2 regions of the Achromobacter sp. ISS7 genome follow, and region 1 is predicted to be linked to the other one. Evidence: predicted binding sites of a transcription regulator. Region 1 holds the regulator's gene; the other holds the start of a gene.

Region 1 (7,496 bases):
AGACTCTGAGCGTCGGCCAGGGCTTGCTGGAACTTGGTAGTCAGTTTGTCGAATCGCATAATGGTCGTTGTGGCTTGTTGGTGAGCCTGACCGATACGCGCCGGCGGGCTCGATGACCTGAATATGCGGCCGGATGCGAGTATTTCAATACCTCGCCGGCCTCATGGCTTTATGTCCGTGGACACATCCGCGTGCAGCAACAATCTGAACTATGAGCATATACGTTTTTGTCTACGGCACGCTACGCGCGGGCGAAATCAACGACCTGGCGCAGGCCGCCGCCCGCCGCGGCCTGCCGCCGGCCCGCCACGTGGGCGCGGCCACCGTGCCCGGCATGCTGGTGGATTTCGGCGACTGGCCCGGGTTGCTCCCGGTGGCCGACGGCCGGCGGGTGCGGGGCGACATCTACGAGGTCGACCCGGCCCTGGTCGCCCTGATGGATGAGATCGAGGAGTACGCGCCCGGGCGGCCCGGCTGCTTCGTGCGCCGGCCGGTGCTGGCGCGGCCGCTGGCGCCCGGCGCCGCCCCGGTGGCCTGCGAGTATTACCCCATCGACCCGGCCTGGCGCGGGACGGCGGCGGACATCGACGGCGACGACTGGGTCGCCTACCGCCAGGCCCGTCCGGCCCGGATGCCGCCGTAGGAATGCGCTGCAAAACGCCCCGTAAGACACCCGTAGTAACAACGGACTACAATGGAGACCTGTCTTCACGCTTTAAGCCCCTCCAGGCTACCCGCCGGGTCCGGGCACTATAAAGGTCATCGTATGCAAAAACGGGTTCCCGTTGCCCCTGATGCCGCCCACTGTTCCACGTGTATGTTGGGCCACGTGTGTGTCCCGGTCGGGATGGCAGCCGCCGAAGTAGAAAAGCTGGACGAACTGGTGAAAGAGCGCGTGCGCCTCGAAAAGGGCAAGACGCTGTATTCGCTGGATCACCCCCTGGACGCCGTCTACGGCGTGCGCTTCGGCAGCCTGAAAACGCAGCTCGAAGACGCCACCGGCCAGATCCAGATCACCGGCTTCCACCTGCCCGGCGAGATCGTCGGCATGGACGGCATGCTCGACGGCAAGCACGTCTCGGCCGCCGTCGCCCTGGAAGACTCCGAAGTCTGCGTGATCCGCCTGAACGAAGTCGACCGCGTGGCCACCCACCTGCCCTCGCTGCAGCAGCAGTTCCGCCGCCTGATGAGCCGCGAGATCACGCGCTCGCACCAGATGCTGGCGTCGCTGGGCTCGATGCGTTCCGAACAGCGCCTGGCCGCGTTCCTGCTCAACCTGTCGCAACGCTATGCGTCGCTCGGCTACTCGTCGACCGAATTCGTGCTGCGCATGAGCCGCGAGGAAATCGGCAACTATCTCGGCCTGACGCTGGAAACGGTCAGCCGGCTGTTCTCGCGCTTCGCGCGCGATGGCCTGATCCGCATCAACCAGCGCGAAGTCCGCATCCTGGACCAACCCGCGCTCAAGCAACTGCTGGGCCACGAGGGCTGCTGACGCCCGCCCGCGCCATGCGCCGCACAGCCGTACCCGGCGCCGCGCAGCCCCATCCGGCGCCGCGCCTGCCGCGCTCGCGCGGCGCCTTGGGCGCGGCGGCGCTGGCCCTGGCGGCCCTGCTGCCCCTGGCGGCGCGCGCGCAGACGCCGCTGCCCGATCCCTACGATTACGACGAGCCCGCGCCCGCCCCCAAGCGCGTGGTGATTCCGCGCTGGCAGACGCTCGAACTGGGCAAGCCCGGCCACCGCTACAAGGTACCGGTCTATGCTAACCGGAACCTGGCGCGCGGCGACCTGAGCGATATCAAGCAAATCGTGATCGTGTTCCATGGGGTCAAGCGCAACGCCGACGCCTATTACGAAACCGTCGCCACGGTGCTGGCGGCCAACCCGGCGCGCGCCAACGACACCCTGATCCTGGCGCCGCGCTTCGTCGGCGTGATCGACTCGGGCTACGCCGGCATGGCGGCCTGGCGCAAGTCCAGCTGGGAAGACGGCGAGGACAGCGTGCAGGCCAATGGCCGGCCGGCGCCGGTCAGCTCGTTCCAGGTGATCGACGACCTGCTGCGCAGCCTGGACGACCGCAAGCGCCTGCCGACCCTGGCCGGCATCGTGCTGGCCGGCCACTCCGGCGGCGCCCAGCTGGTGCAGCGCTATGCCGTGCTGAACCAGATCGACGGCCCGCTGCGCCGCGACGGCATCGCCGTGCGCTACGTGGTGGCCAATCCCTCGTCCTACCTGTATCTGACCAAGGAACGCCCGCGTCCCGACGGCAAGGGCTACGCGCCCTACGAGCGCGGCATCTGCCCCACCTACAACCAGTACAAGTACGGCACCGACAAGCTGCCCCCGTTCGCGCAGGAAACCGACGACACGCGCCTGTTCATCCGCTACGCGGCGCGCGACGTGACCTACCTGCTGGGCGGCGCCGACAACAATCCCGAGCATCGCCTGCTGGACAAGACCTGCGGCGCCGAGGCCCAGGGCGCCACCCGGCTGGCACGCGGCACCGCCTACCTGCAATACGAGCGCATCGTCGCCGCGCGCGGCAACCGGCCGGTGACGCTGCACCGCGCCGGCTTCGAAGTGACCGGCGTCGGCCACGAGAACAAGGGCATGTTCAGCTCGGTCTGCGGCGCGCGCGCGCTGCTGGGCGAGAACGCCCTGGCGCCGGCCGGCGCGGCCGCCTGCACGGTGATCGAGCCGCCGCGCAAGTAGGGCGCGCGCCCCACTCAACGCAACCGCCAGACCCGCCAGGAAAGCCGCGCGGCCCCGTGCACGGCGCAATGCGCCGCGAGCCGCATTCCGCGCCAGGGGCCGCAAGCCGCGTGCCCGACTCGCGATCATTGTTGACACCAAGCTGAACAAATATCCCGGACGCGCGCGGGGGTGCATTTTCGCGCCGGCAGGCGCAAGATAGGCGGGTACCGTCTCCGTGGAAGACAGATATGAGCCAAGCGTATCTCGACATGCCCGACGCCAAACGCCGCATCAAGGCGATCTTCGTCGGCTCCATGGGCAACCTGGTCGAATGGTATGACTTCTACGCCTATACCGCCTTCGCCCTGTACTTCGCCCCCGCCTTCTTCCCCTCGCACGACCCGGTCGTGCAGCAGCTGAACGCCGCCACGCTGTTCGCCGCCGGCTTCATCGTGCGGCCGCTGGGCGGCTGGCTGTTCGGCCACCTGGCCGACCGCCACGGGCGACGATTGTCGCTGATGGTCTCGGTCGGCATGATGTGCGTCGGCTCGCTGATCATCGCGGTCACGCCCACCTACGCGTCCATCGGGCTGGCGGCGCCGGCGCTCCTGGCGCTGGCGCGGGTCATCGAGGGCCTGAGCCTGGGCGGCGAATACGGCGCCAGCGCCACCTACCTCACCGAGATCGCCGACCCGGACCACCGCGGCTTCTATTCCAGCTTCCAGTACGTCACGCTGATCGGCGGCCAGCTCTGCGCCATCCTGGTGCTGCTGTTGCTGCAGAACGTGTTCCTGACGCACGAGCAATTGGTGGAATGGGGCTGGCGCATTCCGTTCGTGATCGGCGCCATGCTGGCCATCATCACCGCCGTCATGCGGCGCGACATGCCCGAGACCGATTCCTACAAGCAGGCCAGCCAGAGCAAGCCCAAGACCAGCTCGTTGCGCGGCCTGCTGCGCTATCCGCGCGAGGTCGCGATCGTGGTCGGCCTGACGGCCGGCGGCACGGCGGCGTTCTACACCTTCACCACCTACATGCAGACCTTCGTGCGGCAGACCGCCGGGTTCTCCGACATCGTCACCACCTACGTGATCGCCGCGTCGCTGATCTTCGCGCTGATCCTGCAGCCGCTGTACGGCGCGCTATCCGACAAGATCGGGCGCAAGCCGCTGCTGGTGTTCTTCGGCATCGCCGGCGCGCTGCTCACCGTGCCGCTGCTGATGACGCTGTCGCACACGCGCTCGCCGTTCATCGCCTTCCTGCTGATCTGCGCGGCCTGGATCTTCACCGCCGGCTACACCTCGATCAACGCGGTGGTGAAGGCCGAGCTGTTCCCCACCAACATCCGCGCCACCGGCGTGGCGGTGCCCTACGCCATCACCGTGTCGATCTTCGGCGGCACGGCGCCGGCCATCGCGCTGTGGTTCAAGCAGCAGGGCCACGAAGAGTGGTTCTACTACTACCTGGCGGGCGTGATCTTCATTTCGCTGCTGGTGTACGCGACCATGCGCGACACCAAGCATCAGTCGGCCATGCACCGGCACGATTGACGGCGCCTGCGCGGCGCATGGCCGGCGCGCCCTGGCGTCAGCCCGGCTGATGCGCGCTGACCGCGTCCAGCACGCGGGCCGAGTACACCATCGCCGCGCCCGCGTTCAAGGCCACCGCCACGCCCAGCGCCTCGCCGATTTCCTCGCGGCTGGCGCCGTGCTTGAGCGCCTGCGCCGAATGCACGGTGATGCAGCCGTCGCAGCGGGTCGTCACCGCCACCGCCAACGCGATCAGTTCGCGCGTCTTGGCATCCAGGTGCGCGGTCTTGGCGCCGGCGGCCGACAGCGCCTGGTAGCCCTTGAGCGTGTCGGGCGTCAGCGCGCCCAGCTCGCCGATGCGGCCCATCAGTTCCTTTTGGTAGTTCACCCAATCCAGCATGTCCTGCTCCTGAAAAAACGGCGAGGCGGGATGCCTGACGCCATGGAGGCAGTATGCGCTGCGGGACAGCAATTATTTAGCTGGAAAATCGCGGTTATATGCTGATTCGTCTCAACGGAGATCCGGCGCTTGCCGCATGGGACGGCCGGCAAACCGGCGGCCTGGCCTAGCGGCGCGCGCCCGTCAGCGGCCGGGGCGGCGCCGGCGGCGCGGGTTCGAGGGGCGCGGCCTGCAGCGACTGGATTTCCAGCGGCGAACGGGCCTGGGCCACGCAGGGCAGGATCCAGCCCTCTTCCTTTTCATCGCGCGACAGGCCCGGCCATTCGATGCGGTAGGCGATCTCGCCTTCCAGCATCAGGCACATGCAGGCGCGACAGGTGCCGTTGCGGCAGGAACTGGGCAGCTTGATGCCGGCGGCCTGCGCGGCCGCCAGCACGGTCGAATCGGCATTCGCCTCGAAGCGCAGGCCGGACGGTTGCACCAGGACGGGAAAGGCGGGCATGGTCGGCGGAATCATTCGTCTTGTGGGGACGCCGGCGCGGGCCGGCCTTCAGGGCGGGCCCTGGGAGGCCGGCGCCCGCTCAGGCGGGATGGTCCTGCCAGTCCAGCTGCCAGGCGCCGGACAGCACGTTCTGCAGCCACAGCGTGCAGGTCAGGGTCTTGGCGTCGGTGACTTCGCCCTTGGCGCAGGCCGCGAACAGTTCCTCTGGATGGGCACTGAAGACGTCGAGGAATTCATCCTGGTCCAGCTGTTGCGGACCGGCGCGCAAACCGCGCGCGAAGTAGATGTGGATGATCTCGGTGGAATAGGCGATGGCCAGGTGCAGCGCGCCGGCGCGGGCCCACTGGGTGGCGGTATAGCCGGTTTCCTCGAGCAGCTCGCGCTTGCCGCAGGCCAGCGGGTCTTCGCCCGGATCGAGTTTGCCGGCGGGAAATTCGGTCATGACGCGGCCGATCGGATAGCGGTACTGGCGCTCGAGCAGCACGCGGCCGTCGTCCAGCAACGGGATCACCACCACCGCGCCGGGGTGCACCACGTACTCGCGCGTCGAGGTGTGGCCGTTGGGCAGGCGGACGGTGTCGTTGCGGACCTTGAGGAAGCGGCCGTCGTAGGCGGGCTCGCTGGAGACGCGTTCTTCGAACAGATGGGAATCGGGCTTGTCGGTCATGGCGCGGCGTGGGAAGGGGCAGGCGCCGGCGCGCAAAGGCGGCCGACGCGAAGAGCTTGCAGCTTACCATCGCGCCCGTCATGGCTGCGTCACGGCCGCGGCGCGCAAGCGCTGGCGGCGGGCCGCGCGCGCGGCGGCTGACCCGCGCCAATTCCGCGCCAATTCCGCGCTGGCGGCCGCGCGGTGTTCAGCCGTCGACGCGGATCACGATCTTGCCGAAGTGGCGGCCCGAGGCCAGGTGCTCGAAGGCGGCCGGCGCCTCGTCGAAGCCGTAGACGCGGTCGATCACCGGCGCGATGCGCGCCCGATCGACCAGCCGCGTCACGTCCTCCAGCATCTTGCGGCTGCCCACGAAGATGCCTTCCAGGCGCTTGTTGCCGGCGATCAGCGCCAGCGGCGACACCGGCACCGAGGCGAAGCCGCTGACGCCGCCAATGATGCCGACCGCGCCGCCATGGCGCACCGCCGCGATCGAGCGTTGCAGCGTGCCTTCGCCGCCCACTTCCAGAACCACGTGGGCGCCTTCGCCGCCGGTCGCGCGCAGCACTTCGTCCTGCCATTCGGAGTGGTCGCGGTAATTGATCAGGTCGTCGGCGCCGAGCTCGCGGGCCCGCGCCACCTTGTCGTGGCTGGACGAGGTGATGATGGCGCGCAGGCCCGCGGCCTTGGCCAGTTGCAGGCCCCAGATCGAGACCCCGCCGGTGCCCAGCAGCAGCGCGGTCTGGCCGGCGCGGGCGCGGCCGGCGACGAACAGCGCGTTCCAGGCGGTGACGGCGGCGCACGGCAAGGTCGCGGCCTGTTCGTCCGACAGCGAGTCGGGAATCGCCACCAGCGAATGCTCCGAGAAGACGACCTCGCTGGCCAGCACGCCGTCGCTGGCGGCGCCGGGCGCCCGCGCGGTGTTGGCGGGCGTGGGCTCGCCGTCGATCCAGTCCGGCAGGAAGGCGCCCATGACCCGGTCGCCCGCCTTGAAGCGCGTGACGCCGGCGCCCACCGCCAGCACCTCGCCGGCGGCGTCGGAGGCCGGCACCACGGGGCTGCCCGCCACCTTCAGGTAATCGCCACGGGCGACCATCAGGTCGCGGAAGTTGAGCGAGACGGCCTTGATGCGCACGCGCACCTCGAAGGGGCCGGGTTCGCGCGCCGTCTGCGCCACGCGCTGGAGCGAGCCGATGCCTTGGCCGGGAGTGATCTGGTATGCCTGCATGATGATGTCCTCTGGGTGATTTGCGGAGCGCCGCCCAACACAGGGCGGCGCGGTATGGGTACGATATAGGGGAATAAGACTACCCAGTGGCGGCATTTATTCACTTGAATGTCGCCTGATTGGAACCAATATCCGCAGGAAAGCCCCATGGCCACTCCCTACTCCCACGACCGCCTGGGCGGCATCGAGGTCTTCGTGCAGGCCGCCGAGGCCGGCAGTTTCGCGCTGGCGGCCGACCGCCTGAACCTGACGCGCTCGGCGGTCGGCAAATCGATCGCCCGGCTCGAGGCGCGGCTGGGCGCGCGCCTGTTCCACCGCACCACGCGCCAGCAAAGCCTGACGGACGCCGGCCAGGCCTACTACGACCGCTGCGTGCGGGCCCTGACCGAGCTGTACGACGCCGAAGCGGAACTGGACAGCGGCCGGCGTTCGCCGCAGGGCCGCTTGCGGGTCAGCGCGCCGCTGGTGTTCGGCCGCCATTGCGTGGCGCCGGTGCT
Region 2 (7,496 bases), 860 kb from region 1:
GAGGCCTGCTTGGCCAGCAATTCGGCGTCGCACTTCGGGCAGAACTCGTGGTGCCCGGCCAGATAGCCGTGGTTCGGGCAGATCGAGAACGTCGGCGTGACGGTGATGTAAGGCAGCCGGAAATTCGACAGCGCGCGCCGCACCAGCTCTTTGCAGGCGCTGGCCGAGGACACGGCCTCGTTCATGTACAGGTGCAGCACGGTGCCGCCGGTGTACTTGCCCTGCAGCGCTTCCTGCAAGGCAAGCGCCTCGAACGGATCGTCGGTGTGGCCCACCGGCAGCTGGCTGGAGTTGGTGTAGTAGGGCTGGGCCTCGGTGCCGGCCTGCAGGATGCCGGGATAGCGCTTGCGGTCCTCGCGGGCGAAGCGGTAGGTGGTGCCCTCGGCGGGCGTGGCCTCCAGGTTGTACAGGTGCCCGGTCTCTTCCTGGAACTCGGTCATGCGTGCCCGCACCCGGTCCAGCAGCCGCACCGCCAGCGCGTGGCCGGCCGGCGTGGTGACGTCCTCGGCGTCGTCGCTGAAGTTGCGGATCATCTCGTTGATGCCGTTCACGCCCAGCGTGCTGAAGTGGTTGCGCAGGGTGCCGAGGTAGCGCCGGGTGTACGGGTACAGGCCCTGGTCGATGTAGCGCTGCACCACCTTGCGCTTGGTTTCCAGCACGTCGCGGCCCATGCCCAGCAGCAGGTCCAGGCGCGCCATCAGCGCGGCCTCGTCGCCGCGGCAGGTATGGCCCAGCCGCGCGCAGTTGACGGTCACCACGCCCACCGAACCGGTCTGCTCGGCCGAGCCGAACAGGCCGTTGCCGCGCTTGAGCAGCTCGCGCAGGTCCAGCTGCAGGCGGCAGCACATGGAGCGCACCATGTGCGGCTCCAGGTCGGAATTCAGGAAGTTCTGGAAATACGGCAGGCCGTAGCGCGCGGTCATTTCGAACAGGCGCTCGGTGTTGGGGTGGTCCCAGTCGAAGTCGGGCGTGATGTTGTAGGTGGGGATCGGGAAGGTGAACACGCGCCCCTTGGCGTCGCCGGCCATCATCACCTCGATGTAGGCGCGGTTGATCATGTCCATCTCGGTCTGCAGGTCGCCATAGGCGAACGGCATTTCCTCGCCGCCGACGTAGGGGATCTGCTCCTTCAGGTCGGCCGGGCAGGTCCAGTCGAAGGTCAGGTTGGTGAACGGCGTCTGCGTGCCCCAGCGGCTCGGCACGTTGAGGTTGTAGATCAGCTCCTGCATGCACTGCTTGACCTCGGTGTAGGTCATCGCGTCGCGGCGGATGAAGGGCGCCATGTAGGTGTCGAACGAACTGAAGGCCTGGGCGCCGGCCCATTCGTTCTGCAGCGTGCCCAGGAAGTTGACGATCTGGCCGATGGCCGCCGACATGTGGCGCGGCGGGGTGGCCTCGATCTTGCCGGGGATGCCGTTGAAGCCCTCGGTCAGCAGCTGGCGCAGCGACCAGCCGGCGCAATAGCCGCTGAGCATGTCCAGGTCGTGGATGTGGATGTCGCCGTCGCGGTGGGCCTGGCCGGCCTCGGGCGTGAAGACGTTGGAGAGCCAGTAGTTGGCGGTGACCTTGCCGGCCACGTTCAGGATCAGGCCGCCCAGGCTGTAGCCCTGGTTGGCGTTGGCGTTGACGCGCCAGTCGCGCTGTTCGAGGTATTCCTCCATGGCGCTTTCCACGTCCACCAATGTGTGGCGCAGCGCGCGCAGGCGGGCGTGCTGTTCGCGGTAGACGATGTAGGCCCGGGCGGTGCGCCAGTAGCCGGCCTTGACCAGCGTTTCCTCGACCTGGTTCTGGATGGTCTCCACGCCGGGGCAGACGTTGCCCTCGGCGGCCAGCGCCGCGATCACCGCGCTGGCCAGTCCCTGCGCGACGTCGGCGTGCAGTTCTCCGGTGCTGCGGCCGGCGGCGGCCAGCGCCGCCGCGATCTTGTCGCGGTCGAATGCGACGACCCGGCCGTCGCGCTTGAGGATGTGTTGGAGTTGCATCGCTGACACCATATGTTGTGGGGTAGAAAAACTCTACCACCACCTATGGTGTCGAAAGTCCGTCCGCCGAGGCGTTTGTCAGCCTGGCTTGATGCCGGTCAAACCGCGCCGGCCGGGCCGGCGCGGGCGCAATGCGGCCCTAGAAACCGAAGCCGACCCCAGCGATCGAGATCACCACCGCCAGCGCGGCGGTGCACATCGCCGGGCGCGGCGACCAAGACAGCATGCCGACCCACAGCAGGGCGCCGGCCGACAGCCAACCCAGCCAGGCCACCACGCCGACGGTGTTGCCCCACAGGCCGACGCAGGGCAGCAGCGCCAGCAGCAACAGCAGGATGCCGGCGGCGCGCAGCACGCGGGTATGGCTGGCGGAGGGATCGCGGCCCCACACCTGGTCGTAGTGGCGCGGCATCGCCAGGCTCAGGCAGGCCATGCCCGAATAGGTCAGCAGCAGCGCCATGGCGATGCCGAATGCGTCGTTGAGATTCATGCCGTGGCTTCCTGGGGCGGTCGGGCGTTGCGCGGCGGCGGCGCCGACAGCGGTTTCCGGTGCAATCGTAGCGCAGCCCAGCCGGCCGCCAGGCCCGTGGCCACGGCGGTGAGCTCGACGCCGGCGCTTTCCCAGTCGCCGCGCGCGATCTGCGCCAGCGGATGGTCGCCCAGCGTCAGCAGCGACAGCAGCGGCAGCAGCAGGCACAACGCCGACAGCAGGCCCAATTGCCAGATCCACGCGCGCCGCGGCGCGCACAGCCAGGCGTGGGCCAGCGTCAGCGCCCAGACGATGAAGAAGGCGCGCAGTTCCCAGCCGGCGCGCTGCGGCAGCGACACCGGCAGCAGGCGGTTGGCCCACAGGTAGGCGACGCAGGCGATCGCCAGGCCGGCCAGCGCGGCCACGTTCAGGCCTTCGATCAGGCGGTAGACGCGCGCGGTGGCGGCGCCGAATTCGTTGCCCATCTTGTTGCGGCGCTTGACCATGAACAGCACCGCGCCGGTGCCCATCATGGCGGTGCCCGCCAGGCCGCACAGGAAATACAGCCATTGCATCGCCAGCCCGCCGAACTTCACCATGTGCAAATCCGACATCACCTGGCGCGTCAGCGGCGCGGCGCCGCCGTGCACGCCGCCCGGCATGCGCATGCGCAGCAGCTCGCCGGTGGCGGCGGAGAACTCGGCCATGCCGGTGGTGCTGCTGATGTGGGCGCGCATGTCCGCGTCCTCGTTCCAGCCATAGACCGCGATGCGCATGGCGCCGTCTTCGGGGTTGTTGATGACGATGGCGCGGGCGCTCTGGCCGATCATCTGCTCGGCGCGCGCCACGATCGGTTCCAGCGGCGGCACCGCCAGCGGCGTGCCGGCGCGGGCCGGGCGGTCTTCGCCCATCAGTTCCGCCAGGTATTGGCGCGAGGCCTCGGCGCCCGAACCGTAGGCGGCGGTGACCGGCGCGGGCATCAGCGTCACGCTGGAAATCACGATGCCGGTGTAGGCGATCATGAACTGGAAGGGCAGGGTCAGCACCGCCGTGGCATTGTGCGCGTCGAGCCACGAACGCTGGCCCTTGCGGGCGCGGAAAGTGAAGAAATCCTTGAAGATGCGCTTGTGCGTCACCACGCCCGAGACCATCGCCACCAGCATCGCCATGGCCGCGAAGGCCACGATCCAGACCCCAAGCGGCTGGGCGTGCAGGTTGTAGTGGAAGTCGACGAAGTGGGCGCCGCCAAGCGTGGCGCGCGCCGCCGCGTGGTCCGCCTCGTCCAGTTCCTGGCCGGTCTCGGGGTCGAGCTCGGCGTCGGCGTATTCGCCGTTCTGGTCGAACCAATAGGCCACCAGGCCGTTGTCGTGATGGCGGTTGACCGGCCAGATCTCCCACATGCCGGCGCCCGGATGCTGGCGCGTCATGTATTGCACCGCCAGGTCGAGGCGGCGGGCGCGGTCCACCTGGACCGGCTCGCGCGCCGCGGCCGCGGCTTCGGCGGCGTGGTGCTCCGGCGTCATCCAATGGGTGATGGCCTCGGAAAACACGGCCAGCGTGCCGGTCAGGAAGACGGCGAACAGCAGCCAGGAAAACCACAGGCCGACCCACGTGTGGAGCCAGGCCATGGACAAGCGGAAACTGGGTTTCAGAACGAGCCTCTTTCTTTTTTCGATCCGGCTGCGCAGGAGCACAGGGATCTTTTATTGAGAATGGTTCTGATTTTAGTCGAAATGGGGTCGGAGTAGGACCATTCCGAAATGCATACGCCGGCGAACCCTGTTGAAGGGCCGCCGGCGCCGGCCAGCGCCTCAATCCAGCTTGATGTTCGCGCGCCGGCCCACTTCGCCGAAGGTCCGCAGTTCCTGCTCCATGCGCGCCGTGAAGGCCGGGCCATCCAGGTAGACCGGTTCGAGCGCCAGGTCGTTGACGGCGCGTTGCACCTGCGGATCGCGCATGATGTCCGCGACCGCGTGGTTCAGCGTCTGCAGCACCGGCGCCGGCGTGCGGGCCGGCGCCACCAACCCGTACCAGCCCACCATCGAGACGCCGGGCAGGCCGCTTTCGATGAAGGTTGGCACGTCCGGCAGCTGTGGCACGCGGTGTTCGCCGGTGACGGCCAGCGCGCGCACCTTGCCCGCCTTGACCTGCGGCGCGGCCGAGGACACGGTGTCGATGCCGAGCGCGACTTCGCCGCCGATCAGCGCGGTGATGAATTGCGCGCTGCCCTTGTACGGCACCGGCGTCATCCGGGCGCCAGCGGCCTCGGCGAACATTTCGCCCACCAGGTGCGGCGCCGATCCCGGGCCGAAGGTGCCGTACATCAGGCCGCCGCTGGCGGTCTGGCGCCGCGCCAGCTCGGCGGCCTGCTGCGCGGTCTCGGCGGGCAGGCTGTTCTGCACCAGCAGCACCACCGGCGCCAGGGCCACGATGGCGATGTGCTCGAAGCTGCGGCGCGGATCGTAGGGCAGGTTGGGCTTGAGCGCCGGCAGCACGGTGTAGGTGGTGCTGCCCGACAGCATCAGCGTGTAGCCGTCGGGCTGGGCCTGCGCCACGGCATTGGCGCCGATGACGGTCGACGCGCCGGGCCGGTTTTCGACGATCACGGCCTGGCCCAGCTTGCCCGACAGCCGGTTGGCCAGCAGGCGGGCCACGGCGTCGGTGGCGCCGCCGGGCGTGAACGGCACCACCAGCTTGATGGGCTGTTCGGGATAGGCGGCATGCGCGGCGGGGGCGGCTTGCAAGGCCAGGGCCGGCAGGCAGGCCAGCGCGGCGGCGCGGAGTCGGGAGATCATTGAGGATCCGGTCAGAGGGTGGGGGAAGCGGTTTCGGCGGCGGCCTGGCGCAGCGCGAGGCCCTGGTCGCCCAGGTCCCAGAACAGGCCGGCCATGATCGCCAGGCCCTCGCGCGCCACGCTGCCGAGCAGGTGCTCGTTGGGCGCGTGCTGGGCGCAGGCGGGATACGAATGCGGCACCCACAGGGTGGGCAGGCCGAGCAGGTCGGCGAAGATGTCGTTGGGCAGCGAGCCGCCCAGGTTGGGCAGCAGCGCCGGACGCAGGCCGGTGCTGCGTTCGATCGAGGCGGCGGCCCAGCGCACCCACGGGTTGTCGGGCGACAGGCGGGTGGCGCCGGCCTGCATGCCGACGCGGATCCGCACGTCGGCGAAGCCGGCCGCGTCCAGGTGGGCGCGCACGTGCCGTTCCAGCTCCCGCCAGTCGGTGCCGACCACGAAGCGCAACTGGCACCAGGCCGTGGCGACCGGCGGAATGGCGTTGACCGGCTTGGCCGGATCGCCGGCGCCGAAGGTCAGCACGTCCAGGCTGTTCCAGCCGAATACCTGCTCGGACGGCGACAGGCCGGGCTCGCCCCAGTCGTGGTCGATGGCGGGGTCGTCGGGGCCGCCGCCGACCTCCAGGTCCGCCAGCGCGGCGGCCACCGCGGCGGGGATGGGCGGCGGACGCAGGCCCGGCACCAGGATGCGGCCGCGCGCATCCACCAGGGTGGCGATGGCGTGTGAGAGGATGATGGCGGGATTGGCCAGCAGGCCGCCCCAGTTGCCGGAATGGTAGCCGCGCTCGCGGGCGCGCAGGCTCAGTTCGAAATTCACCGCGCCGCGCGAGCCCATGAACAGGGTGGGGCGGGCGGCGGCCAGGCGCGGGCCGTCGCTGGCGATGAAGACATCGGCGGCCAGCGTCTCGCGCTGTGCTTCGCAGAACGCGGCCAGGCCGGGCGAGCCGGCTTCCTCGCCGGTCTCGATCAGCCAGGTGGCGTTAAAGCCCAGCTTGCCGCCGCGCGCGTGCAGGGTCTGGCGCAGCGCCGCCAGGTTGATGGTGTGCTGGCCCTTGTTGTCGGCGGTGCCGCGGCCATACCAGCGGTTGCCTTCGACCCGCAGGCGCCACGGATCGCGGCCCGCGTCCCACTTGGCGGCGTTGCCGCGCACCACGTCGCCGTGGCCGTACAGCAGCACGCCCGGCAGCGACGGCGATTCGATGCGTTGCGCGACCAGGATCGGCAGGTCGACGCCCGCCGGATTGGGATGCACCCGACAGGTGAAGCCGAGCCGTTCCAGCTGCGGCACCAGCTCGTCATTCAGATAGGCGTGCTGGCAGGACGCCTGGCCAGGCTCCTCGCTCTCGGTCTGAAAGGCGACGCGGCGGGCCAGTTCGGCCTGCAGGCTGCCGTCGTCATAGGCTTGGGTGGCGTGGAGGATGGCTTGTTCGCGGATCACTGCGGTCTCGAGTAGCGGCACAGCCACAAAGTTATTACGCTTATGCGCATGCCACAATTAGATAATTCGCATTTGATCGTTGCTATTTAGGCAATGGTTTGGGGACGCTTGCCATGATTTCGCTGGGCCTGAGATATTTCCTGGAAGTGGCGCGCTGCGGCTCGATCGCCGCCGCGGCCACCGCCCAGCACGTGGCGGCCTCGGCCGTGAGCCGCCAGATCGCCAAGCTGGAAGACGAACTGGGCATCGCGCTGTTCGAGCGCCAGGCGCGCGGCATGGCGCTGAGCGAGGCCGGCCGCCAGCTGGCCGCCTACGCCAACGCCGCGGCGCTGGAGGCCGAGCGCGTCACCACCGGCATCCGCCAGCGCAGCGCGCTGGGCGACGTGACCATCCGGCTGGCCTGCACCGAAGGGTTTGCCCACCGTTTCCTGCCGCAGTGCATGGCCGACTTCAAGCGCACCCGCCCCGAGGCGCGCTTCCACCTGCTGGTGGAGCGGCCCGAGGAGGTCAACCGGCTGGTCCTGGAAGGGTTGTCGCAATTGGCCGTGCGCTACACGGTGGCGCCGGACGAGCGGCTCAAGACCGAGCTGCAATGCCGCGCGCCGGTCTACGCCATCATGTGCCGGCGGCATCCGCTGGCCGCGCGCCGCAGCGTCGGCGTGCGCGACCTGGCGCAGGTGCCGCTGTCGCTGGGCGATCCGGGCACCACGGTGCGCGACCTGTTCGACGCGGCCTGCGCCAATGCCGGCGTGCACATCGAGCCGGCCTATGTGTCGAACCATTCGGCGGCCTTCCTGCCGATGCTGCCGGGCAGCCA

Evidence for each region. The regulator FNR, encoded in region 1, switches genes on or off when oxygen is low (the NO sensors DNR and NnrR bind a similar motif). The targets are predictions, from matches to a motif close to TTGATNNNNATCAA.
Region 2: AC1HFW_RS09465 (ribonucleoside triphosphate reductase) is a predicted target of FNR. The motif match lies at 2,071-2,084, and genes of this name have one in related genera.

Annotation. Positions count from the first base shown of each region.
Region 1 covers NZ_JAWRZD010000001.1:2,961,312-2,968,807, forward strand. The annotation lists gene clpB (ATP-dependent chaperone ClpB) at 1-59, opposite strand, end outside; gene AC1HFW_RS13280 (gamma-glutamylcyclotransferase family protein) at 212-643, shown strand; gene fnr (fumarate/nitrate reduction transcriptional regulator Fnr) at 767-1,495, shown strand; gene AC1HFW_RS13290 (hypothetical protein) at 1,510-2,712, shown strand; gene AC1HFW_RS13295 (MFS transporter) at 2,943-4,244, shown strand; gene AC1HFW_RS13300 (carboxymuconolactone decarboxylase family protein) at 4,282-4,623, opposite strand; gene AC1HFW_RS13305 (2Fe-2S iron-sulfur cluster-binding protein) at 4,790-5,125, opposite strand; gene AC1HFW_RS13310 (NUDIX domain-containing protein) at 5,205-5,792, opposite strand; gene AC1HFW_RS13315 (zinc-dependent alcohol dehydrogenase family protein) at 5,980-6,999, opposite strand; gene AC1HFW_RS13320 (LysR family transcriptional regulator) at 7,147-7,496, shown strand, end outside.
Region 2 covers NZ_JAWRZD010000001.1:2,105,666-2,113,161, reverse strand. The annotation lists gene AC1HFW_RS09465 (ribonucleoside triphosphate reductase) at 1-1,982, opposite strand, end outside; gene AC1HFW_RS09460 (DUF3325 domain-containing protein) at 2,122-2,472, opposite strand; gene AC1HFW_RS09455 (PepSY-associated TM helix domain-containing protein) at 2,469-4,079, opposite strand; gene AC1HFW_RS09450 (Bug family tripartite tricarboxylate transporter substrate binding protein) at 4,263-5,246, opposite strand; gene AC1HFW_RS09445 (M20 family metallopeptidase) at 5,258-6,679, opposite strand; gene AC1HFW_RS09440 (LysR family transcriptional regulator) at 6,793-7,496, shown strand, end outside.